Regions from separate parts of the Stenotrophomonas sp. STEN008 genome, predicted to be linked through region 1. Evidence: riboswitches for the same ligand, from Rfam matches in the RefSeq annotation. Region 1 holds a riboswitch; the other holds the start of a gene.
What was found. A riboswitch is a leader RNA that binds a small molecule or an ion and turns the genes downstream of it on or off. The one in region 1 is predicted to bind glycine.

Region 1 (15,630 bases):
GAGGTTCCCGAGATCCAGCGCTGCGGCAGCTGGCAGCAGCGCCTGCGCGACGCCCGGGGGCGCGAGCGCTTCGCCGCGCCGGAGAACCTCGACGCCGCGCGCAGCGAGCGCGAGCGTCTGCAGGCCGTGCTCGAGGCCAGCGACTGCCCGGTACCGGGGTGAGGACCTGCCGGCGTAGCGCGGGCCCAACGCGGTGACGGTCAGAACCCGTAGCGCAGGAAACCGCCGTCCACGGCGATGCATTCGCCGGTGACATAACTCGCCGCCGGCAGGCACAGGAAGCCCACGGCCGCGGCGACTTCCTCCGGCTCACCGATGCGGCGCATCGGCGTGCGATCGATGACTTCCTCGTAGTAGTCAGGGTCGGACAACGGCCCGGAGGTGCGGCGCGTGCGGATGTACCACGGCGCCACCGCGTTCACGCGGATGCCATCCTCGGCCCATTCCACGGCCAGGTTGCGGGTCATCTGGTGCATCGCCGCCTTGCTCATGCCGTACACCACGCCACTGCGCACATGGGTCAGGCCGGAGACGCTGCCGACGTTGACGATGGCCGACGAGGCGTGACGTGCCAGCAGCGGATGCGCATAGCGCGACAGTTCAAACGCCGAGAACAGATTGGTCTCGAAGATGCCGCGCCACTCGTCCTCGGTATAGTCGATGGCGGCGCGGGTGATGTTGCCACCCGCATTGTTGACCAGCACGTGCAGGCCATCGGCATGGTCCTCGACCCAGTCCAGGATCTGCCGGCGATCCTCGTCGTCGGAGACGTCGGCGGCAAGCGCGCGCACCTGCTGGTCGGGATAGGCGTCGGCCAGCTCGTCGCGCGCGGTTTCCAGCGCGTCGATGTCGCGCCCGACAATCATCAGGTCGGCACCGAAGCCGGCCAGTTCACGCGCGATGGCCAGGCCGATGCCGGCGCTGGCGCCGGTGATCAGTGCGGTCTGCCCGTCCAGTCGCCACCGTTGCTGGGTCATGTGTCCTCCCGGGCTGCGCCCGCTGTGTTCCGATGCAGAAAGGATACGCGCTCACGGCACGCCCCTGCCGGCGGTGCCACACTGGCCGCACGCCCGTCGTGGAGAGCCACCATGCGCATCCTGATCCTGTCCGTACTGCTGTCGGCGACTGTATTGCTGGCCGGCTGCCAACGCCCACCGGCACCGGACCCGGAACGGCCGCCGGAACCCCAAGCCCTGGCCCGTGCAGCGCAGCAACCGATCGATCGCGCGCGCGCCGTGCAGAAGACCGTCGATGATGGCGCCGAGCGCGAGCGCAGCGCGGAAGCCGACGCAGCGCGCTGATCGCCGCGATGGCGCTGTCAGCGGAGCGCCGCCAAACGAAAACGCCCGGCCAAGGGCCGGGCGTTTTCCGTCGATCCACGCTACGCGTGGCTGGCTGTGCTCAGAACCCGCAGAAGCAGTACGCCAGGGTCTTTACCGGAGCGCCGTTACCCTTCTCGCGCGCGGCGTTTTCGACGAAGCGCAGCTGGGTATCCACTTCCGGCATCGTGCGCGCCAGCATCATCCGCGCCACGCCCGAATCGGACAGCATCCAGGCACCAGTACGGCTGCCGGCAAACCCACTGACGAACTGCGCGAACGGGGTCGCGGCCTTTTCGATGTAACGCACGCGGAACTTGTCTTCGCCGCCCAGCTTGGCGCGGCTGGCGGCGTCGGCCACGGCGTCTTTCAGGCCACCGAAGGCATCGACCAGACCACGTTCCTTTGCCTGCGCGCCACTCCAGACACGGCCACGGGCCACCTCATCAATGGCCTCGACCGGCTTCTTGCGTGCTTCGGCGACACGTCCGGTGAAGTCGGCGTAGCCCTTGTTGATGACCGTCTGGATGACCTGGCCCACCGCCGGATCCATCGGACGGGTGACGTCGAACGCACCGGCGAAGCGCGTGGTGCCGACACCATCGGTATGCACGCCGATCTTGTCCAGCGCGCGGCTGAAGTTCGGGATCATGCCGAAGATGCCGATCGAACCGGTGATGGTCGAGGGATCGGCGTAGATGCGATCGGCATTCATGCTGATCCAGTAACCACCGGACGCGGCCAGGTCACCCATTGACACCACCACCGGCTTGCCGGCGGCCTGCAGGGCCACCACTTCACGGCGGATCTGCTCGGAGGCGAACACTTCGCCACCCGGCGAATTCACGCGCAGCACCACGGCCTTGACCTGCTCGTCGTCGCGCGCAGCGCGCAGCAGCGCCGACGTGGACTCACCACCGATGCGGCCGGCCGGCAGGTCACCGCCACTGATCTCGCCGGCGGCAACCACCACGGCCACCTGCGGGCGTGCATCCACCGGACTGCGGCGGGCGTCGAGCAGGGCCATGTAGCGACCGAAATCGACATTGCGGAAGCCGCCCTCAGCGTCTTCATCGGCCACGCCGCGTTCGATCATCAGGTCTTCGAACTCCTCGCGGGTCTTCAGCGCGGTCACCAGCTTCTGCTGCAGGGCGAACTTGGCCAGATCGCCACCGGCAGCCGCCACACCTTCGGGCAGCGTATCGATGCCGGCGGCCAGTTGCGCCGGATCCAGCCGGCGCGCCTTGGCGATGTCGCCCAGATAGCGCTGCCACACGTCGTTCATCCAGTACAGGTCGGCTTCCTTGGCCGCCGGCGAAGCAGCATCAAGCACATAGGGCTCGGCCGCGGACTTGTACTCGCCCACCTTGAACAGGTGCACGTCCACGCCCAGCTTGTCCTGCAGGCCGGAGCGGAAGTACTGGCGGTAGCGGCCCAGACCCTCGAGCACCACCGATCCCATCGGATCCAGGTAGACCTCGTCGGCCTGCGCAGCCAGCAGGTACTGCGACTGGCCCATGCTTTCGCTGTAGGCCACCAGCTGCTTGCCGGACGCGCGCAGGCTCTGCAGCGCGGCGGCGACTTCACGCAGCGAAGCGAAACCGGAGGGCTGCAGCTTGTCCAGTTCCAGCACCACGCGTTCGATCTTCTTGTCGTCGCGCGCCGACTCGATCACCCGGACCAGGTCACGCAGCTGGACCTCTTCGGCGCTGTTGTCGCCCACGGCCTTGGCCAGCGCGCGGCTGACCGGATCGGCGCTGAACTGCTCGACCAGGCGCCCTTCCGGTGCGATCACCAGGGTCGTGCGGTCCTGCAGCGATTTGCTGGCACCGGCGCCCATGCCGGCGGCGATGACGAACACCACCAGCAGCAGGAACAGCAGGCCGAAGAACACCAGGTTGAGGATCAACCGGCGGGTGAAATTCATGACGTCCCACAGCCCGATGAAGAAACTGGCGACGGGATTGCGACGCGCCTGGGGCAGCGGGGGCACGGGTTGATTCATGGAGCGCTCCGGATGGCTTCTTGCCGTGGTAACAGCATAGCCGGTGCCGTGTGAGGCGGCATCGGACACAAGTCAGGGGATCGCCCGTCACGGGGTGACGGGCGGAGGGTCAGGACAGCGCGGACTGGCCGATGCGCTGGCTGCTGCGACGCAGGCGCCAGCCCATCAGGATGGCGGCGGCAGTGAGGCCGACGATCAGGCCGATCCACATGCCCTGCGGGCCCATGCCCAGCCCCAGGCCGAGCCCGGCGCCGAGCGGCATGCCCAGGCCCCAGTAGGCGAACATGGCGATGAACATCGGCACGCGGGTGTCCTTCAGGCCGCGCAGAGCACCGGCCGACAGCACCTGGATGCCGTCCGGGAACTGGAAGGTGGCCGCGTACAGCAGCAGCGTGGAGGCCAGGCCGGCCACCGCCAGATCGTTGGTGTACACCCCGACGATGGCATCGTGGCCGAACAGCAGCACCAGCGCGGACAACGTCTGTGTACCCATGATGATCGCGTAGCCGGCCCAGGCTGCACGACGCACACCGAAGCCATCACCCCGCCCCACTGCATGACCCACGCGCACCGTGGTGGCCTCGGCCACGCCCATCGGGATCATGAAGCACAGCTGCGCCACGTTGATTGCGATCTGGTGGGCTGCCGCCTCGTTGGCGCCGAGGCGGCCGATCAGCAGCGCGGTGACGATGAACAACCCACCTTCCATCAGCACGGTGATGCCGATCGGCAGACCGGTGCGCAGCAGGTCCCAGATCGCCTTCCAGCGCGGCCACTCGAAGTGCGAGAACAGCTGCAGATGGGCGAATCGCCGTGTACGCCACAGATAGAGGGCGAATGCGCTTGCCTGCAACCACATCATCACCGCCGAGGCGATGCCCAGGCCCTCGGCACCCAGCTCCGGGAAGCCCAGCTTGCCGTTGGCCAGCACGTAGCCCATCGGCGCCAGCACCACCAGGCCGCCGAAGCCGATCAACATGGTCGGCAGCGTCCAGTGCATGCCCTCGCTGAGATAGCGCATGCAGAAGTACAGCGTCAGCGCCGGCCCGCCCCAGCGCACCGCATGCAGGAACGCTGTTGCGCCGGGCACGATGTCCGGCGCGATGCCGAAGGCGGGCAGCAGCGGCGGCACCACCGTGAGGAAGGTGAACATGATCAGGCCCAGGCCCAGCGCCAGCCACAACGCCTGCCGGAACAGCGGACCGATCTCGCGCTCGCGGCCGGCGCCGTGCAGCTGTGATACCGAGGCGGTCAGCGAGATCAGCGTGCCGATCGGAATCAGCATCGGCAGCCAGAGCAGGGCCGTGCCGATGGTCACGGCCGCCAGGGTTGAGGTGGCGTGATGACCGGCAATCACGTTGTCGACGAAGGAGATCAGGCCGGTGGAGACATGCCCGAGCACGAGCGGCAGGGCGAGCAGACCGGTGGCGCCGACTTCCTTGCTGAAGCGCGGCGTGGAGGTTGCGTTGGACATGGGATGCAGAACGCGAACTGCGGTTGCGCGCGAAGGGCACAGGCACCGGGTTGCGGGCCGTCATCTTACGCGCGCGGTGCGTTCATTCCCATGACATGGCGTGAACGCTGGGTTTGACCGCGCGCTTACTGGCCGGCCTGGCGCTTGAGCCAGGCGTCTCGTTCCGCAGCAGGTACGGCGAGGAACGCGCTGCGCACCGCATCGCGTTCCTGCGGCGGCGTGCGCTGGGCCACCAGCGCCAACTGCGCCAGCTGTGCCGGGCTGAGCTGGTGCAGCACGGCCAGTGCACTGTCGCGCTGCTGCGGTGGCAGGAAGCCGAACAGCCCATGCAGCTTGGGAAACTCCACGCCCAGTTGCGGCCCCAACCGCCAGCCATCGCGGAACGCCTGGTCCTGTGCCTGGAATTGCGAGCGCAGGCGCTCCTGCTGTGCGGCCGGCAGTGCGGCGAACCGCGTGGCCGCCTGACGGATGCGTTCGCGCTCGCTTTCCGGCAGCGCGCGCCAAGCGGCGTAGTCGGCGCGGCGCTGCCGCTGCTGCTGCGCGTCGAGCTGGACGAACGCGGTGGGTGCCGCCGATGGCGGGACCGCGGGCGTGGCCGCCGGCGCGGGTGGCAGTGGAACATTCAGGGTCTGGGGCGTTGCGGACAGCGACAACGGGATGGCCAGCAGCAGGCTGGTGATCACGGACTTATTCATCGGCGGCGGCGGTTTCCAGCACTGCGCTGGCCGGCTCTGGCCGGCTCGGCTTGGTCTGCGATTCGTCCACCGGCAGCGGACCACCGGCGGCCGTCCAGGCATACAGATCGGCCTCGGCCAGCAACGGATAATCGCGGTCGGCCAGCATTGCTGCGTCATCGTTGGCCGGGGCGCTGTCCGCCTGCGGCGTGGCAGCGACCGTGCTCGGCGGCAGCGCCTCGACCGTGACCGGGCCGGCCTCGGCAACCACCCCCTCCGGCAGCGGCGCATCGCTCACCAGCGACCGACCGCTCCAATGGCGCCAGCCCAGAGCGGCTGCCAGCAGTACTGCCACCGTCAGCAGCAGGATCGCCGGCCCGCGCCAGCGCGGTCGGGCATCGGGGCGCCGGCGCCGGGGGCTGGCAGCGCTCCGTTCATCGCGCTGCGGTGCCCTCCAGCTGGACGTCGGCACCTGCGGATTGCTGCTGGTGGCAGCTGCCGGCTGCTGCAGCTGCTGCAGGCGCTGCGCCGGCAGGTCGCGGATGCGCTGCTGCACCTGTTCGGCCAGGCCGCGCCAGGCAACGGCATCCGGCTGACCCTGGGCATCACGCGGGCAGGCATCGGCCAGCAGCTGCTGGTAGCCGGCCTCATCACGATCGAGTACCCGCGTGGCGATGTTCTCATCCAGGCTGCCGCCCACCCGCAGCAGCAGGGCCAGCCGTGGCAGCGGTGCCATGCCGCCCAGTGCGGCGAGTGCCGGCGGCCACTGGCCCGGGGCCGGCTCGCGCAGTGCCTGCCGCTGCCCCAGCAGGGTCCAGAAGCGGGTCGGCCACTGTGCCATCGGCAGATCGCTGGCAACGGCCGAGAAGGCGCGCATCACCGCCACCAGGGTCTGCTCGGCCCGGGCCGGGTCGCCGCATTGCAGCTCCGCCACTACCAGGGCACGGCGCTCTACGCCACGCAGAAACGCCGACAGCGCACCGGCCGCGGTCGAGGAAACAGGGGCGGGCACAGCGGTCATCGGTCACTCCAGAGGTCTGCCGGCATGATAGCGGCAGGCCATCGGCGCCCGGCAGGACTTGCGTCCGTGGGCACTTCATGCTGCAGGTTGTGCACAGCACCACGCTGGCGCCCGGCAAAACCGCGACATCTCGCTGAATTCACTCTGTTTCAGCAATGTTTCACACATAACATATTGATTTTAATAAATTTTAAAGTATGGCGATTTTTTGACCAACCGAAGGGCGAGGCCGTCGCCATCGGCGTCCTGCGCAGCCGTTGACCGGTAACGCACAGTGTTATCCACAGAACGTGTGGATAAGACTGAATCTCCAATGGACACCGATATTTAGGTGACATTTATGATTCGGCGACGTCCCCCGTGTGGGCCTTCCGGGCGGCATGCGGGTGCACACGGCCCGTTACACTGCCCCGATGCTCGACCCGATTCCGACCCTGCAGGTCGCCCTGCCCGTCCCCCTGCCCCGCCTGTTCGACTATCTGTCGCCGCAGGGCGATGCCCCGGACGTGGCGGTCGGCTGCCGGGTGAAGGTGCCGTTCGGCAACCGCGAACTCATCGGCGTGGTGGCCGGCCACGGCCAGGCCGACGACGGCCAGGGCCTGCGTCAGGCGCTCGCGTGGTGCGACCCCGCGCCCCTGCTGCAGGGCGAACTGTGGCAGAGCCTGCAATGGCTGGCCCGATACACCCACGCGCCGCTGGGCGAAGTGCTGAGCACGGCCCTGCCGGGGCCGCTGCGGCACGGCGAAGCCCTGCCCGACACCCATCATTGGGGCTGGCAGCTGACCGCCGCAGGCCACGCGCAGCGCGGCACGCTGCGCGCAGGCAGCCGCCCGCGGCAGTTGGCGGAACTGCTGGCCGACGCCGTCGTGGACGAGGACGTGCTGGGGGCGCGCATGGAGGACTGGCGCAGCGCGGCGCGCAGTCTCGGCAAGCGCGCACTGGCCGAGCGCGTTGCACTGAGCGTGGCGCCACAGCACGCGCAACCGCTGCCCGGCCCGACCCTCAATCCGGACCAGGCCGAAGCCGTTGCCGCGATCAACGCCGCGGTGGGGTTCCAGCCCTTCCTGCTCGATGGGGTGACCGGCAGCGGCAAGACCGAGGTCTACCTGCAGGCGATCATCCACTGCCTGGCCCAAGGCCGGCAGGCGCTGGTGCTGGTGCCCGAAATCGGACTGACGCCGCAGACCCTGGCGCGTTTCCGCGGCCGCCTGGGCATCGCCGTGCATGCGCTGCATTCGGGATTGAATGACAACGAGCGCGCGCGCGTCTGGGCAGCCGCCTCGCGCGGCGAAGCGCGGGTGATCGTCGGCACCCGCTCGGCGGTGTTCACGCCGCTGCCGCAGGCCGGCCTGCTGATCGTGGACGAGGAACATGACGGCAGCTACAAGCAGCAGGACGGCATCCGCTACCACGCGCGCGATTTCGCCCTGGTGCGTGCCAAGGCGCTGGGGGTTCCGGTGCTGCTGGGCAGCGCGACACCGTCGCTGGAAACCCTGCACAACGCCTATGCCGGTCGTTACCTGCACCTGCGCCTGAAGCAGCGCGCCGGCGACGCGCGGCCGCCACGCGTGCGCATCCTGGATGTGCGCAAGCGTCCCCTGCAGGACGGTCTCTCGGCCGAAGTGCTGGCCGGCATCGGCGAGCACCTGCAGCGCGGCCAGCAGGTGCTGGTGTTCAAGAACCGGCGTGGTTACGCACCGGTACTGCTGTGCCATGACTGCGGCTGGACGGCGCCTTGCCAGCGCTGTGATGCGCCGATGACCGTGCATGGCGGCGGCCGTCGCCTGCAGTGCCATCACTGCGGTGCGCGGCAACCGGCGCCACTGGCCTGCCCCGCCTGCGGCAGCCTGGCCCTGCAGCCACAGGGAATCGGCACCGAGCGGCTGGAGGAGCACCTCACCGCCGCCTTCGCCGAGTACCCGGTGGTGCGCATCGACCGCGGCACCACCGCCCGCCGCGATGCGCTGGAACAGCAGCTGGCCAAGCTGGGGGACCAGGCCGGCATCCTGGTCGGCACGCAGATCCTGGCCAAGGGCCACGATCTGCCCCGACTCACGCTGGTGGTGGTGGTCGGCATCGACGAGGGCCTGTTCTCGGCCGATTTCCGCGCCAGCGAGAAACTCGCGCAGCAGTTGATCCAGGTCGCCGGCCGCGCCGGGCGCGCCCGCGATCCGGGCGAGGTGTGGCTGCAGACCCACCATCCGGGTCATCCCCTGCTGGAGACGCTGGTCAACGGCGGCTACCACCCGTTCGCGCAGGCCGAACTGAACCAGCGGCAGGCCGCCGGCTTCCCGCCATTCGCGCATCTGGCACTGATGCGTGCCGAAGCGCAGCAGGTGGAGCACGCCAACGCGTTCCTGCTGGCTGCACGGCGATTGCTGGGCGAACAGGCGCTGGTGGAGGCGTACGGGCCGATGCCGGCACCGATGCCGCGCCGGGCCGGCTACCAGCGCACGCAGCTGCTGCTCTCATCGGCACAGCGCCCGCCTCTGCACGGCGTGCTGGCGCAGCTGGTACCGCAGCTGTATGCCTTGCCGGAAGCCCGCAAGGTGCGCTGGTCGCTGGATGTGGATCCGACGGATCTGTATTGAATGCAAGCGGAATCCGCCGGGCATGGCCCGGCGCTACCGTTACCGCGCGCGATTCCCGCTTACGTCAGCGGTGACATCACGCCGCGCTGGTAAGCGGGTCGCTCACGCAGCCGGGCGTACCACTCGGCCAGGTGGGGCAGGTCCGGACGCTGGATCGGCAGTTCATACCAGGCGTACACCAGTGAACCCAACGGGATGTCGCCCATCGCGAATGTCGCGCCCGACAGCCACGGCTGCGTGGCCAGCGTCGCATCGGCCATCGCCAGGTAATCGGCGGCGCGCACGATGGCGGCATTGATGCGCGATTCGTCGCGGTCTGCCGGCGCGGTGCGCATGATGCCCCAGATCAGATCGCTGTACAGCGGCGCCATCCGCGAGGTGCTCCAGTCCATCCATTTCTCAGCCTGTGCGCGTTCCATCGGATCCTCGGCGTACAGTGTCCCCAGCGCGTAGCGCGCGCTCAGGTAGCGCACGATGGCGTTGGACTCCCACAGCGGCAGGCCGTGGTCCTCGATCACCGGCACCAGGCTGTTGGGGTTCATCGCCAGGTATTCCGGCGTCTGTGTGCCACCGTGGCTGCCGCCCACTTCGATGGACTCGTAGGGCAGGCCGATCTCTTCGGCACACCACAGCACCTTGCGGACGTTGCTGGAATTGCGACGGCCCCAGATCTTCAACATGCGGGTATTCCTTGCGGGCAATGCGAGCGGCAACGATACGCCTGATCGGTGTACATGTGGGCGTGCGGAATGATGCGCGGGGGCGTCGGCCGGGCATGGCCCGGCGCTACCGGTTCTTCTTCGGCAGCGCGCGCACGTAGGACGACTTGCCATCCTTCTTCAGTTCGAACAGACCGATCGCCGCCAGCAGATCACTCAGCTTTCCATAGCCATAGTTGCGCGAATCGAACGAGGCCTGGTTGGCGATCTGGCTGCCCACCGGCCCCAGGTGCGACCAGCCGTCCTCGCCTTCCGCTGCGGACACGGCGCGGCGCAGCATCTTCACCAGACGTGTATCGCTGCGCATTTCCGCGCCGCTCTTGCGCGGGCGCACTTCCTCGCCGCTGCCCGTTTCACCGGTGGCCGGCTCGATGGCACCCGGCTCTGCCGTGCCCTGTTCCACTTCCGGCACGCTGGCATGGGCCTGGCCCAGTGCTTCCAGATAGGTGAATTTGGAACAGGCATTGACGAAGGGTTCCGGCGTCTTCTTTTCGCCGAAGCCATACACCTTCACCCCGTCGGTCAACAGACGCATCACCATTGGAGTGAAATCAGCATCGCTGGAGACGATGGCGAAGCCGTCGAGGTTGCGCGCGTACAGCAGGTCCATCGCATCGATCACCATGGCCATGTCCGAGGCGTTCTTGCCCTTGCTGTAGGCGAACTGCTGGATGGGCCGGATCGCGTACTCGTGCAGCACCGCCTCCCAGCCTTTCAGCCGTGGGCTCTTCCAGTTGCCGTAGGCACGGCGGACATTGGCCACGCCGTAGCGGGCCACCTCCGCCAGCACTTCGTCGATCTTCGATGCGGGCGCGTTGTCGGCGTCGATCAACAGGGCGATGCGCTTTTCCGGTTCGCTCATGGGCCTCTCGCTGGCGGTTGCCTGAATCCGAGTATCGCCGATCCGCGCGCACGCTGACGTGACAGGCCGCCGCCGTGCGAAGATGCCGGACGGTTCCCCATGCCCCCTGGAGTGAGTCGATGAGTCGTGAGCGCGTTCCCCACCTGGTCGTTGTCGGCGGCGGTTTTGCCGGCCTCTGGGCCACCCGTGCGCTGGCACGCGAACGCATCCGCATCACCCTGGTCGACCGCCGCAACCATCACCTGTTCCAGCCGCTGCTGTACCAGGTCGCCACTGCAGGCCTGTCAGCGCCGGACATCGCCGCACCGCTGCGCCACATCCTCGGCCACCAGCGCAACGTGGAAGTGCGGCTCGGTGAGGTCGTGGCCATCGACAGGCAGGTCCGCCAGGTGCGGCTGGCCGACGGCAGCACGCTGGACTACGACAGCCTGCTGCTGGCTACCGGCGCCACTCACGCCTACTTCGGCAACGACCAGTGGGCCGATGATGCGCCCGGCCTGAAGACCCTCGACGATGCCATTGCCCTGCGCCGCAAGCTGCTGCTGGCGTTCGAGCGCGCCGAAGCCGAACCGGACCCGGCCAGGAAGGCGGCGTGGCTCAGCTTTGCCGTCGTCGGCGGCGGCCCGACCGGCGTCGAACTGGCGGGCACCCTGGCCGAGATTGCACGCCATACGCTGCGCAATGAATTCCGCCACATCGATCCGGCCAGCGCCAAGGTGCGCCTGGTGGAAGCCGGTCCACGCGTGCTGTCCTCGTTCCCGGAAGTGCTCTCGCTGAAGGCGCGCCGGCAGCTGGAAAAGCTGGGTGTGGAAGTGCTGACCGGAACGCCGGTGAGCAACATCGACAGCCAGGGCTTCACGCTGGGTGACCAGTTCGTGCCGGCGCGCACCGTGGTGTGGGCGGCCGGCGTGGCCGCCTCGCCGCTGGCGCGCACGCTGGACGTGCCACTGGACCGTGCCGGGCGCGTGCAGGTGCAGCCGGACCTGACCCTGCCCGGGCATCCGGAACTGTTCGTGGCCGGCGATCTGGCCGCGGTGAACCAGGCCAACGGCAAGCCCGTGCCCGGCGTAGCGCCCGCCGCCAAGCAGATGGGCAAGTACGTGGCCGAGGTCATCCGTGCACGCCTGCACGGCAGGCCGGAGCCCGGGCCCTTCAAGTACGCGGACTACGGCAACCTGGCCACCATCGGCCGCATGGCCGCCATCGTGCACCTGGGGCGCCTGCAGCTGTCGGGCGTGCTGGCCTGGTGGTTCTGGCTGGCCGCGCACGTGTTCTTCCTGATCGGCTTCCGCAACCGCATCGTGGTGCTGCTGAACTGGGCGGTGGCGTATTGGAGCTACCAGCGCAGCGCACGCATCATCTTCGGCGATGACCAGGATGACCGCCGGCCGAAACGGTAGCGCAGGTCTGCAACGGGGTCAGATCCCTTTCCTGTGGGGATCTGACCCCACATGGTGTGAACCTACTGCTGCATCAGGCCCATTTCGTCAGCACTCACCTGCATATACATGAACGCAGCGGCCTCGTCGGACATTGACTGCCCCGGCGGAAGGCTGTCGAGCCACGCGGTGATACGCGCATGACGGTCTTTCAATGCATCGCCCATCGCTTGCTTCTCCGCGTCAGTGGCACGTTCCTGCATCTCGCTGCGCAGCAGGTCATCGCCGATGCCCCATTTTTCGGCGAGCGGAATCAGATCGACCAGTTCGGCCGGCACCAGATCGCGGCGTAAACGGGGCGTATTCGGCGCGGTCAGGCCACGCTGCGAGGCCAGCTCGGCGGCGGTACCGATCTGCCCGTGCTGAAGCGGCGACGGCGGTGCCGGTGTCTGCGTGCAGGCCTGCAGGGCCAAGCAGAGGGTCAACAGCAGCATCCAACGGACCTTCATCGGATCGATCCCTGTGTCGATGGTCGCAGCGATAATCGCATGGTCAGAGTTCCTGTCGTCGCATGTTGTGAATGTCCTGAACCTAGTGATGGCGGAGGGCCGGAGCCGAGCACGGCCCGTCTCTAAAGAATTCCCTCGGTCGGCGCCTGCAACCACGCCAGCTTGCGCTCGCGCGGTAGCTGTTTGAGCTGCCACTCGGCGCGCGAAGCCGCGGAGCGGTCCGGGTACTCACGCACGGCCAGGATGCGCAGCGGCGGGCGGGCCCGGGTGTAGCGCGCCCCCGTACCGGCGCGATGGGCCGCGAAACGCGCGTCCACGTCGGTGCTGATGCCAGCGTAGTAGCTGCCATCGCGGCATTCGAGCAGGTACAGGAACCACGGGCGGTGGGACGGGGCCATGCCGGGATTATGCCGTGCTGCACCGCAGCGGATATACTGCCCGCGAATGCAGGAGAGAGGCGCCGCGCTGGCGCCCGCCGAAGGCGCAGGCTCCCATGATCGCTCAGGCCGGTGGGCTGGAATCCCACCAACCATGCATTCGACTCGCCGAGCTGGAGAGAGGTCACCGGGCATGCCCGGTACGATCCGCCGAAGGGGCACGCGGCCTACGCCGCTGAACTCTCAGGCAAAAGGACAGCGGGAGCGGCACCGGTCATCGTCATCCCGTCATTGCGCAGGCAATGGCGGCGTCCGCGCATGGCCGGCCCCACCGCGTCCGGAGCCTGTTCCATGTTGCTGTCCATCATCTACCTGATCGCCATTTCCGCCGAAGCCATGACCGGCGCACTGTCCGCGGGACGCCGCCGCATGGATCTGTTCGGCGTGGTCATGATCGCCTGCGTTACCGCGCTCGGCGGTGGTTCATTGCGCGACATCCTGCTTGGCCACTATCCGCTGGGCTGGGTCAAACATCCCGAGTACCTCGGCTTCACCGTGTGCGCGGCGCTGATCGCCACTTGGGTCGCACGCTGGATGCACCACTTCCGCCGCACCTTCCTGGTGCTCGACGGCCTGGGCCTGATCGCCTTCACCCTGATCGGTTGCTCGATCGCACGCGAGGCCGGTCATGCCACACCGATCGTGCTGATCGCAGGCATGCTGACCGGTGCGTTCGGCGGCGTGCTGCGCGACATTCTGTGCAACGAAGTGCCCCTGATCTTCCAGAAGGAGCTGTACGCGATCATCGCGCTGCTGACCGGCGCCGCCTATCTGCTGCTGCTGCACTGGAACGTGCCCGATGCCACGGCCATCCTGTGCTGCCTGGCGGGCGGCTTCGCCCTGCGCCTGCTGGCGATCCACTACCGCTGGGAAATGCCGAAGTTCGTGTATCACGACGAAGTGCATTGAACGATGGCGTGTTCGCCGGGCGTGGCCCGGCGCTCCCCTTCGTGCCCTGCACCACCCCGGCGATGGACCTGGCGCTGTCGCTCATGCGCAGCGCCAGGCGCATCGCCGGTGCGGACGGGCCGGTCTCCAACTCCGACCGGCCCTGATCGCGGCCGCACCCCCGCAGGCGCAGGCCGCCATCCACACACATGCCGCGCTCAGGCGGCTTCTGACACCGTCACTTCGCGACGGGCGCGCACGGCCGCAGCCAGTCGCTCCAGCACCGTCACGGTGGTGTCCCAGTCGATGCAGCCATCGGTGATGCTCTGTCCGTAGACCAGCGGCTGGCCTTCCACCAGTTCCTGCCGGCCTCCCACCAGATGGCTCTCGATCATCACGCCCACGATGCGCTGTTCGCCGTCCTCCAGCTGAACGGCGATGTCTTCGATCACCTTCGGCTGGTTTTCCGGGTTTTTCAGGCTGTTGGCATGGCTGGCATCGATCATCAGCCGCGTCGGCAGCCGGGCCTTGGCCAGTGCCTGGCAGGCGTCGGCCACGCTGGCCGCGTCGTAGTTCGGCTGCTTGCCGCCGCGCAGGATCACATGGCAATCCGGGTTGCCGGTGGTCGAAACGATGGCGGTGCCGCCCTGCTTGGTCACCGACAGGAAGTGATGCGGGTTGGAGGCCGCGCCGACCGCATCGGCCGCGATCTTGACGTTGCCATCGGTGCCGTTCTTGAAGCCCACCGGGCACGACAGGCCGGAGGCCAGTTCGCGGTGCACCTGGCTTTCGGTGGTGCGTGCGCCGATCGCGCCCCATGCCACCAGGTCGGCGATGTACTGCGGCGAGATCACGTCGAGGAATTCAACGCCGGCCGGCAGGCCCAGCTTGTTGATGTCGCGCAGCAGGCCGCGGGCAATGCGCAGGCCCTTGTCGATCCGGAAGCTGCCGTCCAGGTCCGGGTCATTGATCAGGCCCTTCCAGCCCACCGTGGTGCGCGGCTTCTCGAAGTACACGCGCATGACGATCTCGAGCTCGCCGGCCAGCGCGTCGCGCAGCGGCTTCAAGCGCTGTGCGTACTCGATGGCCGCATTCGGATCGTGGATCGAACACGGGCCGACCACGACCGCCAGGCGATCGTCGCGGCCATGCAGGATCTGGTGCAGGGCCGCGCGCGAAGCACTGACGGTGCCGGAGGCTTCATCGTCACACGGCAGCATCGCCAGCAGCTGGGCAGGCGGTGTGAGCGGTTCGATGGTGCGGATGCGCAGGTCGTCGGTATGGGGGGGCATGGGGGAGGTCTCCGGTACGTAGGGGGTCCCCAGCGAGGCGGCATGAAAAAAGCCGCCAGGTTCGCTGGCGGCTTTCGGGAATGCGTCTGAAGCTTTCTTCAGGGTGAGCGCAGTCCTTCCTCCGCCAGTGGCTTCGGAAAGTAATACCAGTAAAAGCGGGTAGCGGCTGCGTTCATGGGATGTATTGATAGCACAGCTTCTGCGCAGCACAAAATGTTTCATCCGCAACTGGGGAAGCGGTTCAGCAGCACGGCGATCTAGCGGCTGCCATGCACTTCCACGTCCAGCAGCAGGCCCTCGTGGATATCGGCCCAGCGCTCCAGCACCTGGTCCAGCTCCCGCCTCGCCTCCTCCAACTGCTCGGGGTTGAGCAGGGACCGCGCCGTGTAGAGATCGGAGACCAGCCGCCGCAGGGTCGATTCCGGTATCGCCACCGAGGGCCCGTCCACATCCGGCAACT
Region 2 (15,630 bases), on a different contig from region 1:
TCGCGCTGATGCTGGGGACGGTGGTGCTGTTCAAGATGAAGCGTGACCGCTATGCCTGGGTGACCGCAGTACCGGCCACCTGGCTGCTGATCTGCACCACCTATGCCGGCTTCATCAAGATCTTCGACAGCAACCCGGCGCAGGGCTTCCTGGCGCAGGCGCACAAGTTCCAGGCCGCCATCGCCAGCGACACCATCACCGCACCGGCCAAGTCGGTGGCGCAGATGCAGCAGATCGTGGTCAATGCCTACGTCAACACCGGCCTGACCGCGCTGTTCCTGCTGGTGGTGGGTGCGGTGCTGACCTATTCGATCCGCACGATCCTGGCCGCACGCCGCAATCCGCAGCGTAGCGACCGCGAGACCCCGTACGTGGCGCTGAAGCCGCATGAAATGGTGGATCTGTAATGAGCACGCAACTGGTTCCCGTTGGCCAGTACCAGGCGCACCGCCGCGTGTGGCGACGCCTGGTGCAGACGGCACGCCTGTGCTGTGGCATCCCTGATTACGACAACTACGTCCGGCACATGCTGGAGAAGCATCCGGACCAGGAACCGATGGACTACAAGACGTTCTTCCGCGAACGTCAGGAAGCGCGGTACGGCGGACGCAACGGCGGACGCTGCTGCTGAAAGGCATGACGCGGGCGCCGGGCATGAAACCCGGCGCCCGTTGCAGGGAGACGCAGAGCGCGACCCGCGCTCAGCCGTTGGCCATCCACTTCAGGATCAGGCCGGTGACATAGGCCAGCCCGGTGCCGGTGGCATAGCCCACCGTGCCGAGCAGCACGCCGACCGGTGCCAGTGTCGGATGGAAGGCCGCAGCCACCACCGGCGCCGATGCCGCCGCACCGATGTTGCCCTGCGAACCAATGGCGAAGAAGAACAGCGGCGCACGGACCAGCTTGGCCACGGCCCACAGCACCAGCACGTGGGTCGCCATCCAGATCGCGCCGAGCAGGAACAGCCACGGCCGATCCAGCAGCGACAGCAGGTTCATCTGCATGCCGATGCAGGCGATCAGGAAGTACAGGAACACCGTGCCCAGGCGCGAGGCACCCGCCGCTTCCAGACGACGTGCACGGGTGAAGCTCAAGCCCAGGCCCATCGCGGTGGACAGCAGGATCACCCAGACGAACTGGCTGTCCAGGCTGAACTGGCTGGCCCAGCTGACGTTGGCCTTGAACCAGCCCGACAGCGGCTCGGCGATCGCGTGCGCCAGGCCGACACCGCCCAGGGCAACGCCGACGATCACCATCAGGTCGGTCATGCTGGGAATACGCGCGTTCTGCGCTTCATAGGCGCTGATGCGCGCCTTCATCTCGTCGATGGCACGGGTGTCGGCACCGTTGCGCGTGTCGATCTGCTGCGCGCGGTTGGCCAGGAACAGCAGGATCGCCATCCACAGGCTGGCGCAGGCCACATCGACCACGGCGAACTGCCCGAAGGTCGTGGCATCGGTACCGAAGATCTCGCGCATGGCGACCATGTTGGCGCCACCGCCGATCCAGCTGCCGGCCAGCGCCGCCATGCCAGCCCAGGTGTCACCGGCCACGGTTTCCGGGTGGATCAGCTTCATCACCTGGAACGAGACGATGGCGCCGAGCATGATGCCGGCGGTACCGGCACAGAACACGAGCAGCAGCTTCGGGCCGAGCTTGATGACCCCTTTGAGGTCGATCGACAGGGTCAGCAGGACCAGCGCGGCAGGCAGCAGCACATCGCGTGCGACTGGGTTGTACAGCGACGTGTTGTGGCCATCGATGACACCGGCGGTGTTGTAGATGGCCGGGATGAAGTAACACAGCAGCAGGGCCGGCACCCAGGCGAAGATCTTCTTCAGCAGGGGGGTGGGACCACTGGCGGCCCAGAAGATCAGGGCCAGGGTGGCGGCAATCAGGCCCAGGCCAACGATGTCGTTGTTGATAAGGGCAGTAGCGGGTTCGGTCGGCATGGGATCCTCTGTCGATCGAAAGAGCGGAAAAAAAAGCGCCGCATAAGGCGGCGCGGGTCGAGATTAACACCCTCTTCACGGCGGGTCATGCTGCAGTGCCGGCCTCGCCTTTCCCGAAACGGAGCGTGTCCATGCAACTGGGTGCCTTCTCGGTCAGCCTTTCGGTCAAGGACCTGGCCGCCTCCCGCGCGTTCTATGAGGCACTGGGCTTCTCGGTGACCGGCGGCGATGCAACGCAGAACTGGCTGGTGATGCGCAACGATGGTGTCGTCATCGGCCTGTTCCAGGGCATGTTTGAAGGCAACCTGCTGACCTTCAACCCGGGCTGGGACCAGCACAAGCAGGAACTGCCGCGTTTCCAGGACGTCCGCGAACTGCAGGCAGCGCTGGATGCGCAGGGTATCGCGCTGCAGGTCCGGGCCGATCCCGACAGTGAAGGCCCCGCCTTCCTGCAACTGATGGATCCGGACGGCAACGTGATCCTGGTCGACCAGCATGTGCCGCGGCCGAAGGCCTGACCCCGCGACTGCGATCATCCGCCTGGGCGCGAAGCACCGAAATCCAGCGTGGCCTGCGTCCCGCGCGGCTCGCAGGGCTGCAGCTGCAGGGTCCAGCCCAGGTGCTCGCACAGGCGCGCGATCAGGTCCAGGCCGATCCCGCCACGATCGACACGCTCTCCCCGGGCCATGCGTGCGTGGATCGCAGCGATCTCCTCCGGGCTCATGCCATGCCCCGGGTCCTGCAGGGTCAGCACCGCCGAAGCGCTCAGGCGCAGTTCGATGTGCCCGCGGCCGCTGTTCTCGATCGCGTTGCGCAACAGGTTGCCGATCGCCGCCTGCACCACCGCCAGCGGGGCAACGATGTCCACCGGCGCGGCCTGGATACCGATGCTCAGGTCCTTGTCGCCCAGCAGATGGCGATGATGCTCGACGATGTCCGGCAGCAGCTGGTCCAGTGCGATGCGCTCGGCACGCGCCGCCAGCCGCGCCGGATCGCGCGCAAGCACCAGCAGCAGTTCGATCAGTTGCTCCACGCCCTGCGCGGTGCGCAGCACGCGCTGGATCTGCTGCCGGGCACGGTCCGGCAGGCCCGGCTGCTCCAGGGCCAGCTCGGCGGCGCCGGTCATCACCGCAATCGGGGTGCGCAGCTCATGGCTGGCAGTGCTGATGAACACCCGCTCGCGTTCAACGAACTGCTCGTTGCGTTCGAGGTAGTCATTCAACGCATCGGCGATGGTGTGCAGCTCGGAACTGCCACGCGGGTCGACATCGATGCGCTGGCCCTGCGCGCCCGGCCGCAACGCGCCGATGCGCTGCGCCAGGAGGCTGAGCGGACGCACCATGCGCTCCATGCCGAAGGACGCCATCAGCACGGTGACGAAGATCATGATCACCCCGGCCAGCATCACCCACCGCGTGGCGAACTGCTCAAGGTCGTGGAAGTCGGAGATGTCCAGCACCAGCGCAACGCGCCCCATCGAGTCCGTATCACGCACCATGACCGCCGTTTCGCGGTCCTTCACCATCACCCCGTCATGCAGGCCGGGATGCAGGGTGCGCAGGCTGTCAGGCAGGTTCACCGCGTCGAAACGGTACAGGCTGAGCGTGTCCGAGTCCTGCCATCGATAGTGTGGCTCGTGCTCGACATGCTCGACGATGCTGTCCAGTTCGGAGTTGAGCAGCGCGCGCCAGGCGGCGTGTTCGGCGTGCTCGTGCACATAGTTGCCTACGCTGAACACCGCCAGCGAAAGCAGTGCCAGGTAGCCCAGCAGCCACCACAGCACGCGGCGGTACAGCGGGCCGGGTCTACGCACCTTCATCGTCATTCCTGCCGGCCTCGGCGGCGGTGGGCAGGGCCAACCGGTAGCCGACCCGCGGCAGCGTGTGGATCAGCTTGTCCACGAACGGTCCATCCACGCTGCGGCGCAGTTCGTAGACATGCGAGCGCAGCAGGTCGCCGTCCGGTGGCTCGTCGCCCCACAGGGCGAATTCGAGCTGCTGGCGGGTGACCGCGCCGGGGCTGGCGCGCATCAGCACTTCCAGCAGCTTGCGGCAGGCCGGATACAGATGCAGGACCTGTCCGGCGCGCTGCGCCTCCAGGGTCGCCAGGTCCAGCACCAGATCACCCACCTGCAGCCGCTTGCGGGGGTTGCGTCCCTGTGCCCGCAGCAGCAGGGCCTCCAGCCGCACTTCCAGCTCCGGCAACGCGAACGGCTTGGTCAGGTAGTCATCAGCGCCGGCACGGAAGCCGGCAATCTTGTCCGGCAGTTCGTCGCGTGCGGTCAGCATGATCACCGGCACCTCCGAGCCATGCTCGGCACGCAGGCGGCGCAGCACTTCCGGCCCTTCCATCCGGGGCAGCATCCAGTCCAGGATCACCGCGTCATAGGGATGGCTGCCCGCCAGATGCAGGCCGGTGATGCCATCGGGAGCCACATCCAGCACATGACCGCGCGACTCGAAGTAGTCGAACAGATTGGCCACCAGCTGCCGGTTGTCCTCGATCACCAACAGGCGCATGCATGAAAGTTCCACGGAAGTTCGTACCATGGTAGCGCCACGCATGTCGGAATGAGGTCGCCCCGGCGATACTCCGACGCTTTTCCCACCCCCGCCGCCTCAAAATGGCCGTTTTGCTCCCGGAGCCTGCCGTGCCCGTAGCCCTGCCCCGCCGTTGGCGCCTGCCCCTGCTCTGGCTGTTGATCATCGCGGCACTGGCTGCCGGCATCGGCATGCGCCAGCCGCAGCCACCGGACGAACCCCGCTTCGTACTGGCCGCCAGGACCATGGTGGAAAGCGGGGAATGGCTGCTGCCGCACCGTGGCAGCGAGCTGTATGCGGAGAAGCCGCCGGTGTTCATGTGGCTGCAGGCCGCGGCCTACGAAGCGGTAGGCAGCTGGCAGTGGTCGTTCCTGCTGCCTTCGCTGCTGGGGGCCCTGCTCAGTCTGTGGTTGGTGTCGGATCTGGCACGCCGACTGTGGTCGCCGCGCCACTCCCTCTATGCCATCGGTGCCCTGTTCTGCACCCTGCAGTTCGGCCTGATGGCCAAGCGTGCGCAGATCGATATGGTGCTGGTCGGGATGACCACGCTGGCCCTGTGGGGCCTGCTGCGGCATCTGTGCGAGCGACGCAATGTGCCGGCGCTGTGGCTGGCCGGCTTTGCCGCCGGCCTGGGCACGGTGACCAAAGGCGTAGGTTTCCTGCCGCTGCTGATGGTGCTGCCCTGGTTCGGCTGGTGGCTGTACCAGCATCGCCGCGGCCGTCGCATCGAGGGCCCGCACCCGGCGACCCTGCTGTGGCTGATCCCTGCATTCCTGCTCGGCGTGGCCGTCTGGCTGGCCCCGCTGGGCTGGGCCCTGCTGCACGAACCCAGTGCCTCGCTGCAGTCCTATGCGCATGAACTGCTGTTCAAGCAGACCGGCACCCGCTATGCCAACGCCTGGCACCACCGGCAGCCGGTCTGGTACTACCTGCAGGTGATCCTGACACTGTGGCTGCCGGGTGCCCTGTTGCTGCCGGTGCTGGCCCGCCCGTGGTGGCGGCGCCTGCGCCGTGGCGACCGCCGGCAGTGGCTGCTGCTGGGGTGGGCGCTGCTGGTGCTGGTGTTCTTCAGCGCCAGCCCCGGCAAGCGCGAGGTCTACCTGCTGCCGATGCTGCCTGCCGTGGCCCTTGCCGCCGCGCCCCTGCTGCCCGGCCTGCTGCGCAGGCTGTGCGTGCGCCGGTATCTGTTCGGTTACAGCCTGGTGCTGATGCTGGCAACCGCCGTGCTGGGCGTGATGCTGCTCACCGAAAGTCACTGGGCGCAGGCGCAGCTGCAGCGGCGTGCGATGCCCGACACCCTGCTGCCGGTGCTGGGCGACGGCCTGCTGACGTTCGCGATCGCCGTGGCTACCCTGGCCGTGTGGTTGCGCGTGCGGCGCGCCGCCACCCTGGTACTGCTCACCCACGGCCTGCTGTGGATGCTGTACGGCCTGGTGCTGATTCCGGCGCTCGACCCCTACGCCTCGTCGTCGGCGCTGATGCGCCGGGTCGGCGCGAGGATCGGCCCCGATGCCGAACTGGCACTGGTGGCCTGGCGCGAGCAGAACCTGCTGCAGGCCGACCGCGCCGTGCGCGAGTTCGGCTTCAAGCGGCCCTGGCCTGAACAGTGGCACGACGCCGGCCCCTGGCTGGCCGAAGCACCCGACCGGCGCTGGCTGCTGGTACTCGACAAGGCCATGAGTCCCTGCGTGGATGCCGCCCAGGTGATCGACATCGGCGTCGCCAACCGCAACCGCTGGCAACTGGTGCCCGGCACTGCCTGGGATTCCGGCTGCCACGCCGAGCGGGCCGGCGCCAACGAAGAAGAAGACTGAATCATCCCCCACGCGGGCCGGCGGTTAACCCGGCCCGAACGCAGGTCCGACCCTTCTCCGACATCAACCTGACGAGCATGGCGCCGGTTCATCGTCACGGTGTTTTCCTGCATGTCCGTCCGTCCTCCCGTCTCCGGGGTTGCTTCGGCCTACTCCACGCTGGCATCGCGGTTCGCCGTGACCCACCTGTGGCTTCCACTGCTCATCGTGCTTCCCCTGTTCGCCGTGTTCATGGAGGGGGGAGCCGATCAATGGCTGGCTGACCACCTGTTCCGGTTGGAGGGCGGCCGCTGGGCACTGCAGGACGCGTGGTTCACCCGTTCGCTGGTGCACCGGGGCGGCAAGTGGTTCAGCACCGCCGCGGCGCTCGTGGTGATACTGCTGAGCTTTCACCACTGGCGCCGCGGACGTGATCGCACCCTGCGGTGGGCGCTGCTTTATGTCGTAATTGCCCTGGCTCTGGGAACCGGCGGCGTGTCTCTGCTGAAGTCGCTGGTGCCGATGGACTGCCCGTGGGATCTGCTGCGCTACGGCGGCCACCAGCCTTATATCGGGCTTTTCAGCCATCGTCCGGCCGACATGCCGGTGATCGCGTGCTTTCCCGCCGGCCATGCCAGTGCCGGCTATGCCTGGCTGAGCCTGTACTTTTTCGCCCTGCTGTGGCGTCCTGCCTGGCGCTGGACCGGCCTGGCACTGGGCCTGGGCAGCGGGCTGCTGTTCGGCATCAGCCAGCAGCTGCGGGGTGCACATTTTCTGTCGCATGACCTTGCCACAGCCCTGCTGTGCTGGCTGCTGTCACTGGGGCTGTACGTTCTGGTCCGCCATCACCTGGACCGCACCAACCGCCTGGAGGCGAACGCATGAATGCTTCGGTCCAACGCTCGTTCCGTGTGCCATCGCTGGCCGTCCTGCGCAGCTGGCGGCCACAGCTGTCCACCGAGGCGTTGATCGCGCTGACCAGCCTGTTCTTCGCCCTGGCCGGCAACGGCCTGTTCTGGCGCAGCGCGATGGCCAGCCACCCGGAGAGCCTGCGCTACGCGGTGTCGCTGCTGCTGTTGCTGCTCGGCACGCATGGCCTGCTGCTGGGCCTGCTGGTCTGGCGCTGGAACGCCAAGTTGGTGATCAGCGCGCTGCTGCTGGTAACGGCCTTCGCCGCCCACTACATGAGCCGTTACCACATCTATCTGGACGCGGACATGCTGCGCAACGTGCTGGCGACCGATCCGAAGGAAAGCCGCGAACTGATGACGGTCTCGCTGCTGTGGCCGGTACTGCTGCTGGCGGCACTGCCGATGGTGCTGGTGTGGCGGGTGCAGCTGCAGCGGCGCAGCTGGGGGCGCAGCCTGCTGTGGCGCCTGGGCTTCCTGGCGGTGGCTGCGGTGACCGCTGTTGGCGGTGCACTGATCTCGTTCCAGGACGTCTCCGCACTGATGCGCAACCAGCGTGAAGTGCGTTACCTCGCCACCCCGGCCAACGTGCTGCTGGGTCTTCCACGTGCACTGCGCGGCGACAACCCGGTGCAGCGCGCGCCGAAACTGCCGATCGGCACCGACGCCAAGGCCACCCCACGCGCTCCGGCGAGCAAACCGCGGCTGCTGGTAATCGTGATGGGCGAGACCGTGCGTGCACAGAACTGGGGCCTCAACGGCGGCCGCAATACCACGCCGGAACTGGCCCAGGCACCGGTGATCAACTTCCCCGACATGCACTCCTGCGGCACCAGCACCGAAGTTTCGCTGCCCTGCCTGTTCTCGCCATGGGGACGCCACGACTACGACGAGAAGAAGATCCGCGCGCACCAGTCGCTGCTGCACGTACTGAACCGTGCCGGCATCGCACCGCTGTGGCGTGACAACCAGTCCGGCTGCAAAGGCGTGTGCGAAGGACTGGACTTCCAGTCGCTGTCCGATGCGACCACCCCGGGCCTGTGCGCCGACGGCCGCTGCATGGACGAGATCCTGCTGCAGGACCTGGCCACCCAGGTGCGTGCCAAACCCGGCGACCGCGTGGTCGTGCTGCACCAGCTGGGCAACCATGGCCCGGCGTACTTCGAGCGCTATCCGGCCGCCTTTGCCCGCTTCAAGCCAACCTGCGACACCCGTGACATCGGCCGTTGCTCACGCGAAGAGATCACCAACAGCTATGACAATGCCGTGCTGTACACCGATCATTTCCTGAGCAAGACCATCGGCACGCTGCAGGGCATGCAGGACTACGACACAGCGATGATCTACCTGTCCGACCATGGCGAATCGCTGGGTGAGAAGGGCCTGTACCTGCACGGCGTGCCCTATGCGATCGCCCCGGCCGAGCAGACCCGCGTACCGATGACGATGTGGTTCTCGCCGGGCTTCGCCAGCAGTCGCGGGCTGGACCTGCAATGCGTGCGCAAGCGTTCGGCAGCGTATACCGACCACGACAACCTGTTCCCGTCGGTGCTGGGCCTGATGCAGGTGAAGACGGCGCTGTACGAGCGCGATCGCGACGTGTTCGCCGGCTGCGAGAGTTGAGGGGGGTTCGGCAGGGCTTGCAGCCCTGCACCCGCAGAAGCCGAGGCAACGTCAAAAGCCGAAGCGCATTCCGTGGGATGGCGGGGCACTGTGGGTTCGCGGGGACGGCGCAAGTACGTCCATGTAGCCTTGGTCGCGCCATCCATGGCGCTCACACCCCGCAAACCCACAGTACCCTGCCTTCGACAGGTTCACTCCGCTGTTGGTAGGTGAAATTCCGGGGTCAGATCCGTCTTCCTGCGGAAAACGGATCTGACCCCAATTTGATTGTCGATACCTGACAGATGTGCCGACCAAGGTCGACACCCACCAACAGCCGCCGCGATCTGTCAGAGGTGGGGCGGTGTGGGATTGCAGGACCGTTGGCGCCATGGATGGCGCCATCGAGCCCCCATGGATGGGTTTACGGCGTGTCCTGCAAGCCCACACCGCCCCGCCATCCCACGGATAGCCCGCTGTTGCTGTTGCTTTGGCCTTTGCCCTTGCTGGAAGGCTTCTGCGGGTGCCGGGCGCGGCCCGGCCGACTTCCGCCACTTGCGGTGGCAGCGCCTGCCCACTAGCCTTCGGCCGTCGTTCACCACCCAAGGACCGCCCGTGAAACACCGTCATCTCCTGCTGGCCGCTGCTGTCGCCGCCGCCACGCTGGCCCTGGCTGCCTGCAAGAAGGAAGCGTCCCCCGGCGCCGAGACCGCCGGCAGCAGCGCACCGGCCGGCGAGACCGCCGACCAGTTCGTTGCCCGCATCAATGCCGAATACAAGGCTGCCTATCCGGAGATGACCTCGGCGCAGTGGCTGTCTTCCACCTACATCAACAGCGATTCGGAGCGCATCGCGGCCAAGGCCAACGAGCGTTCACTGACCCAGCTCAACAGCTGGATCGAGCAGGCCGCGAAGTTCGAGGGCCAGCCGATGAGCGCAGACAGCAAGCGTGCGATCCATCTGCTGAAGCTGATGTCCTCGATGCCGGCACCGCGCGACCCGGCCAAGCTGGCCGAGCTGACCCAGATCGCCACCCGCATGGAGGGCAGCTACGGTGCCGGCAAGTACTGCACCGATGCCAACGACCCGGCCTCCTGCCGCCAGCTGGGGGAACTGGAACAGGTGCTGGCACGCAGCCGCGACTACGACGCGCAGCTTGACGCCTGGCAGGGCTGGCACAGCACCACGCGGAACATGCGTGGCGACTACCAGAAGTTCGTCAGCCTGGTGAACGAAGGTGCCAAGGGCATGGGCTTCACCGATGCCGGGCAGATGTGGCGCAGCGGCTATGACATGCCGCCGGAGCAGATCGGGCCGGAAACCGACCGCCTGTGGGAGCAGGTCAAGCCGATGTACGAGCAGCTGCACTGCTACGCGCGCGGGAAGCTGGACAAGACCTACGGCAAGGACAAGGCCGAGGTGGGTAATGGCCTGATCGCCGCGCACCTGCTGGGCAACATGTGGCAGCAGGACTGGTCCAACCTGTGGGACCAGCTGGAGCCCTATCCCGGTGCCGGAAGCCTGGACATCACCGCAGCACTGGAAAAGCAGTACCAGACCAACCTGAGTGCTGCGCTGGCCAAGGCTGGCAGGGATGCCAGCGTCGCGGGCCAGTACAGGGCACAGCGCGAAGCCGAACTGCGTACCGCGAAACAGATGACCGAGCGCGCACAGGATTTCTACGTGTCGCTGGGCATGCCCTCGCTGCCGCAGTCGTACTGGGACAAGACCCAGTTCATCAAGCCTGACGACCGTGACGTGGTCTGCCACGCCAGCGCCTGGGACATGAACATGGAAGGCGATGTGCGCACCAAGATGTGCATCAAGCCGAACGAAGAGAACTTCACCACCATCTATCACGAGCTGGGCCACATCTATTACGACCTGGCCTACAACCCGTTGCCGCCCCTGTTCCAGGGCGGCGCCAACGATGGCTTCCACGAAGCAATCGGCGACACGATCGTGCTGGCGATGACGCCCAAGTACCTGAATTCGATCGGTCTCGTTGATGCACCGCAGGAAAGCCGCGAGGCCGTGATCAACGCGCAGATGCGCATGGCGCTGTCGGGCGTTTCATTCCTGCCCTTCGGCCTGATGATCGACCGCTGGCGCTGGGGCGTGTTTGATGGATCGATCACCGCCGACAACTACAACAAGGCATGGTGGGATCTGAAGGCCAAATACCAGGGCGTTGCCCCGGCCAGCACCCGCGGCGAGGAGTTCTTCGATCCGGGCGCGAAGTACCACGTGCCGGGCAATACGCCGTACACCCGCTACTTCCTCGCCCGCATCCTGCAGTTCCAGTTCTACAAGGGCCTGTGCGATGCATCGGGTTACAAGGGCCCGCTGCACGAGTGCACCTTCTACGGCAACAAGGAAGCCGGCCAGAAGTACTGGGCGATGCTCAGCAAGGGCGCCAGCCAGCCGTGGCAGGCCACGCTGAAGGAGCTGACCGGCACCGACAAGCTGGATGCCGGCCCGATGATCGAGTACTTCAGCCCGGTCAATGAGTGGCTCAAGCAGCAGAACGAAGGCCAGATGTGCGGCTGGCAGGCCAGCGCTGCGGCCCCGGTGGCGAAATGAGAAAAGGGGCGGATCCGCGAGGATCCACCCCTTTCGTTCCGGTGGCGCCGGGCCATGCCCGGCGGCCTTGATCACACCGCTGCGTTCGCCGGGCATGGCCCGGCGCTACCCCCTACAGGTCAGCTGTTCTTGTTCGCCGCCCGCGCGGCGGCCAGCTCGGCCTTGTATTACTAGAAGGTCTGGCCCTTCTCCCTGGCCTCGGCCTGCGCGGCATCGCGCAGCGCGTCGGAATACATCAGACGCACCGGCGTACCGTTGCGCTCGTGCAGTTCACCGGCCTGCATGATCAACGCCAGTACCTGCGCGGCGCTCTCGCTATGCCCGGCGATACGGCCATCCATGCCCAGCACCCACTCGCCATCGCGGCGCACGACACCTGCCAGCAGCGTGCGCTGCGCATCACGCAGTTCGGCATGCGGCTCCACCGGCGAAGTCTGGGCAGCGGCCTTGTTGGCAGCCTTCTCTTCCTGGCGGCGGCGCTGGTCGCGACGGGTCTTGGAGGTGGTGGACATGGGGGCGGCATCGCTACGGGGGGGCGCAAGGATAGCGCACCCCGGCCGTGGCGCCGCTTCACGGGTCGCCCGCCACCGCCCCTGCGGCCGGTCAGAGGTCCGTGACCAAGGCCTGCACTGCGCGCTCACGGCGGTGTTCCCAGTACCAGAACACAAACCCGGCGGCGAAGAAGCCGGCCTGGCCCAGCGCCAGATGCAGCGGGCTGGCACTGAGCAGGGGCGACACGACGCCGGCCACCACGGTGCTGACCATCAGCTGCGCGAAGGCCTGCAGCGACGAGGCCAGGCCGCGCTGGTGCGGATACATGTCGAGCACGGCCAGCGCCAGGATCGGGAAGATCAGCGCCATGCCCATGCCGCCCAGGAAAATGGGCAGTACCGCCCACGGCAGCGCGAACTGCGGCGCCAGCACCACGTAGCCGACGTTGAGCAGTGTCGACAGCGCGCACAGGGAGAAGCCGATGGTCACCTGCCGGGTCGGCGTGGTGTGCCCGGCCATGCGCCCGGACAGGAACGCGCCGGCCGTCATGCCACCGATGGTGGGAATGAACAGCCAGGCGAAGTCGCCTTCGCCCAGATGCAGGTGCTGCATCACGAACACCGGCGCGGACGCGATGTACAGGAAAATGCCGCCGAAGCCGATGCTGCCGGCCAGTGCCAGGCGCAGGAAACGCGGGTTGAAGCCGATGCGCACATAGTCACGCAGCAGTGCGCGCGGCGACAGCGGTACCCGCGCCTCCGGCGGATGCGTTTCCGGCAGGAAGCGCGCGGTGGCCACCAGCAGCAGCAGCGAGAAAACCACGAGGAACCAGAAGATCAGCGGCCAGCCGGCACCGCTGAGCAGAATCCAGCCACCGATGATCGGGGCGATGGCCGGCGCGATGCCGAACAGCATCGAGACCTGGCTCATCAACCGCTGGGCGTCATGGCCGTGGTACAGGTCACGGATCACCGCGCGGCCGACGATCATGCCCACGCCCGCCGACAGGCCCTGCAGCGCGCGGAACGCCAGCAGGGTCGGCAGGTCAGTGGACAGCGCGCAGCCGACCGAGGCCCCGGCAAACACCACCAGGCCGCCGAGGATCACCCGCTTGCGGCCCCAGGCATCGGACAGCGGCCCGTGCGCCAGGCTCATCAGGCCATAGAACAGCAGGTAGACGCTGATGGTCTGCTGGACGGCCACCTCATCCACCGCCAGGCGCTGGGCCAGCTGCGGGAAGGCCGGGAAAATGGTGTCGATGGAGAACGGGCCGAACATGGCCAGGCCCGCGAGCAGCAGGGCCATGCGACGAGTGGACGGAGCAACAGCGGCGGTCATGTGAACGGTGTCCGGCAAGGCCATGCGCGGCACGCACGGCGGGCGCCGGTCCCGCTGCAGCAGGGACGGCGCCAGATGAATTCGGGTATCCGCTCATCATAGGCGGGGAATGCGCCCGATGCCATGCAGCACCGCACAAAACGCACGCCCCGGGCCATCGGCCATTCAGGCGCCGGCCCTGCCCGGGCGGCCCCGGCAGCAGGCCATAACCGGCTATAATCGGCGGGCAACACGGTGGGAGAAGCGGAACACCGCTGCCGAAGGCGCAACGCCCGTAATCGCTCAGGCCCGATACCACCCGCAACACAACTCTGGAGAGACCGGTTCGATCCGGCGCCGAAGGGGCACGAAGCTGCGGCCAGCCGCGCTTCCAAACTCTCAGGCAAAAGGACAGAGGGGCGCCCCGCAGCCCGCCATCCGGCGGCTTGTGCCCGTGCGTGTGCCCTTTCCTGACGGATCCTTCGCCATGTCCCAGAACACCCCTTCCCTGCGTGAGCTCGAGCACCACAGTGCGTTCGTCGAGCGCCATATCGGCCCCAATGACGCCGAGATCGCGCAGATGCTCGACGTCGTCGGCCACGCGTCGCTGGATGCGATGACCGATGCCATCGTGCCGGCCAAGATCAAGTCGCCGGCAGCGCTGGCGCTGCCGGAGTCGATCACCGAAGTGGAGGCGCTGGCGAAGATCCGCGCGATCGCCGACAAGAACACCGTGCTGCGCAGCTTCATCGGCCAGGGGTATTACGGCACCCACACGCCGAACGTGATCCTGCGCAACATCCTGGAAAACCCGGCCTGGTACACCGCCTACACCCCGTACCAGGCAGAGATCTCGCAGGGCCGCATGGAAGCGCTGATCAACTTCCAGACCCTGTGCGCCGACCTGACCGGCATGGAGATCGCCAACGCCTCGCTGCTGGACGAAGCCACCGCAGCGGCCGAAGCGATGACCCTGGCCAAGCGTTCGGCCAAGTCGAAGTCGGACACCTTCTTCGTGCACGATGCCGTGCACCCGCAGACCCTGGAGCTGCTGCGCACCCGCGCCGAGCCCATGGGCATCGTGCTGCGCGTCGGCACCCCGGCCGAAGCGCTGGAAGCAGACAGCTTCGGCGTGCTGCTGCAGTATCCGGATACGTTCGGCCAGGTGGCCGACTACCGGGCACTGGTCGAGGCCGTGCATGCACGCGGCGGCCTGGTCGCCGTGGCCACCGATCTGCTGGCGCTGACCCTGCTCGCCGCACCGGGCGAATGGGGCGCGGACATCGTGGTCGGCAACAGCCAGCGTTTCGGCGTGCCGTTCGGCTTCGGTGGCCCGCACGCGGCGTTCATGGCCTGCCGCGATGCCTACAAGCGCTCGATGCCCGGCCGCCTGATCGGCGTCTCGATCGATGCGCAGGGCAACCCGGCCTACCGCCTGACCCTGCAGACCCGCGAGCAGCATATCCGCCGCGAGAAGGCCACCTCCAACATCTGTACCGCACAGGTCCTGCTGGCGGTGATGGCCTCGATGTACGCCGTCTACCACGGTCCGGAAGGCCTGACCCGCATCGCCCGCCGCACCCACCGCCTGGCCGCGATCCTGGCCGCCGCACTGCGCAAGGCCGGCGTGCAGGTTGCTGGCGACTTCTTCGACACCCTGCACGTCACCGGTGTGCACGCCGATGAGATCCACGCCAAGGCGCGCGCCGCCGGCTACAACCTGCGCGCGATCGACAGCGACTCGGTCGGCATCAGCCTGGACGAGACCGCCACCCGCGCCGATGTGGTCGCGCTGGCCGCCGTCTTCGGTGCCCAAGCCGATGTCGATGCACTGGATGCCAGCACCGCCGACGCGCTGCCGGCCGGGCTGCTGCGCCAGTCCGCGTTCCTGACCCATCCGGTGTTCAACACGCACCACAGCGAGCACGAACTGCTGCGCTACCTGCGTTCACTGGCCGACAAGGACTTGGCGATGGACCGCACGATGATCCCGCTGGGCTCGTGCACCATGAAGCTCAACGCCACCGCCGAGATGATCCCGGTGACCTGGCCGGAGTTCTCGCAGATCCATCCGCTGGTGCCGGCCGACCAGGCGCTGGGCTACAAGGAACTGATCGAGTCGCTGGAAGCGATGCTGGTCGAATGCACCGGCTACGATGCGGTCAGCCTGCAGCCGAACTCGGGTGCACAGGGCGAGTACGCCGGCCTGCTGGCGATCCGCGCCTACCACCGCTCGCGTGGTGAGGAGCATCGCGACATCTGCCTGATTCCGGATTCGGCCCACGGTACCAACCCGGCCTCGGCACAGATGTGCGGCATGAAGGTGGTGGTCACCAAGACCGATGCCAACGGCAATGTCGATGTCGAGGACATCCGCCTCAACGCCGAGAAGTACAGCGACCGCCTGGCCGCGATCATGATGACCTACCCGTCCACGCACGGC

Region 2: another riboswitch for glycine. It lies ahead of gcvP (aminomethyl-transferring glycine dehydrogenase); the one in region 1 lies ahead of ACVOME_RS00350 (trimeric intracellular cation channel family protein).

The regions. Positions count from the first base shown of each region.
Region 1 covers NZ_JBRRET010000001.1:49,976-65,605, forward strand. Annotated here, with positions in the region: gene ACVOME_RS00285 (hypothetical protein) at 1-162, shown strand, start outside; gene ACVOME_RS00290 (SDR family oxidoreductase) at 201-977, opposite strand; gene ACVOME_RS00295 (hypothetical protein) at 1,089-1,301, shown strand; gene sppA (signal peptide peptidase SppA) at 1,402-3,324, opposite strand; gene ACVOME_RS00305 (MATE family efflux transporter) at 3,434-4,798, opposite strand; gene ACVOME_RS00310 (DUF3106 domain-containing protein) at 4,924-5,493, opposite strand; gene ACVOME_RS00315 (hypothetical protein) at 5,486-6,493, opposite strand; gene ACVOME_RS00320 (primosomal protein N') at 6,907-9,084, shown strand; gene ACVOME_RS00325 (glutathione S-transferase family protein) at 9,144-9,764, opposite strand; gene ACVOME_RS00330 (NYN domain-containing protein) at 9,871-10,665, opposite strand; gene ACVOME_RS00335 (NAD(P)/FAD-dependent oxidoreductase) at 10,785-12,065, shown strand; gene ACVOME_RS00340 (hypothetical protein) at 12,128-12,538, opposite strand; gene ACVOME_RS00345 (GIY-YIG nuclease family protein) at 12,676-12,951, opposite strand; glycine riboswitch at 12,991-13,080, shown strand; glycine riboswitch at 13,094-13,199, shown strand; gene ACVOME_RS00350 (trimeric intracellular cation channel family protein) at 13,282-13,899, shown strand; gene ACVOME_RS00355 (3-deoxy-7-phosphoheptulonate synthase) at 14,097-15,170, opposite strand; gene ACVOME_RS00360 (hypothetical protein) at 15,428-15,630, opposite strand, start outside.
Region 2 covers NZ_JBRRET010000036.1:23,468-39,097, forward strand. Annotated here, with positions in the region: gene ACVOME_RS15195 (carbon starvation CstA family protein) at 1-407, shown strand, start outside; gene ACVOME_RS15200 (YbdD/YjiX family protein) at 407-631, shown strand; gene ACVOME_RS15205 (DUF819 family protein) at 702-1,952, opposite strand; gene ACVOME_RS15210 (VOC family protein) at 2,084-2,470, shown strand; gene ACVOME_RS15215 (sensor histidine kinase) at 2,485-3,771, opposite strand; gene ACVOME_RS15220 (response regulator transcription factor) at 3,758-4,471, opposite strand; gene ACVOME_RS15225 (ArnT family glycosyltransferase) at 4,603-6,306, shown strand; gene ACVOME_RS15230 (phosphatase PAP2 family protein) at 6,418-7,170, shown strand; gene ACVOME_RS15235 (phosphoethanolamine transferase) at 7,167-8,816, shown strand; gene ACVOME_RS15240 (M2 family metallopeptidase) at 9,411-11,378, shown strand; gene ACVOME_RS15245 (hypothetical protein) at 11,549-11,890, opposite strand; gene ACVOME_RS15250 (multidrug effflux MFS transporter) at 11,982-13,208, opposite strand; glycine riboswitch at 13,510-13,612, shown strand; gene gcvP (aminomethyl-transferring glycine dehydrogenase) at 13,675-15,630, shown strand, end outside.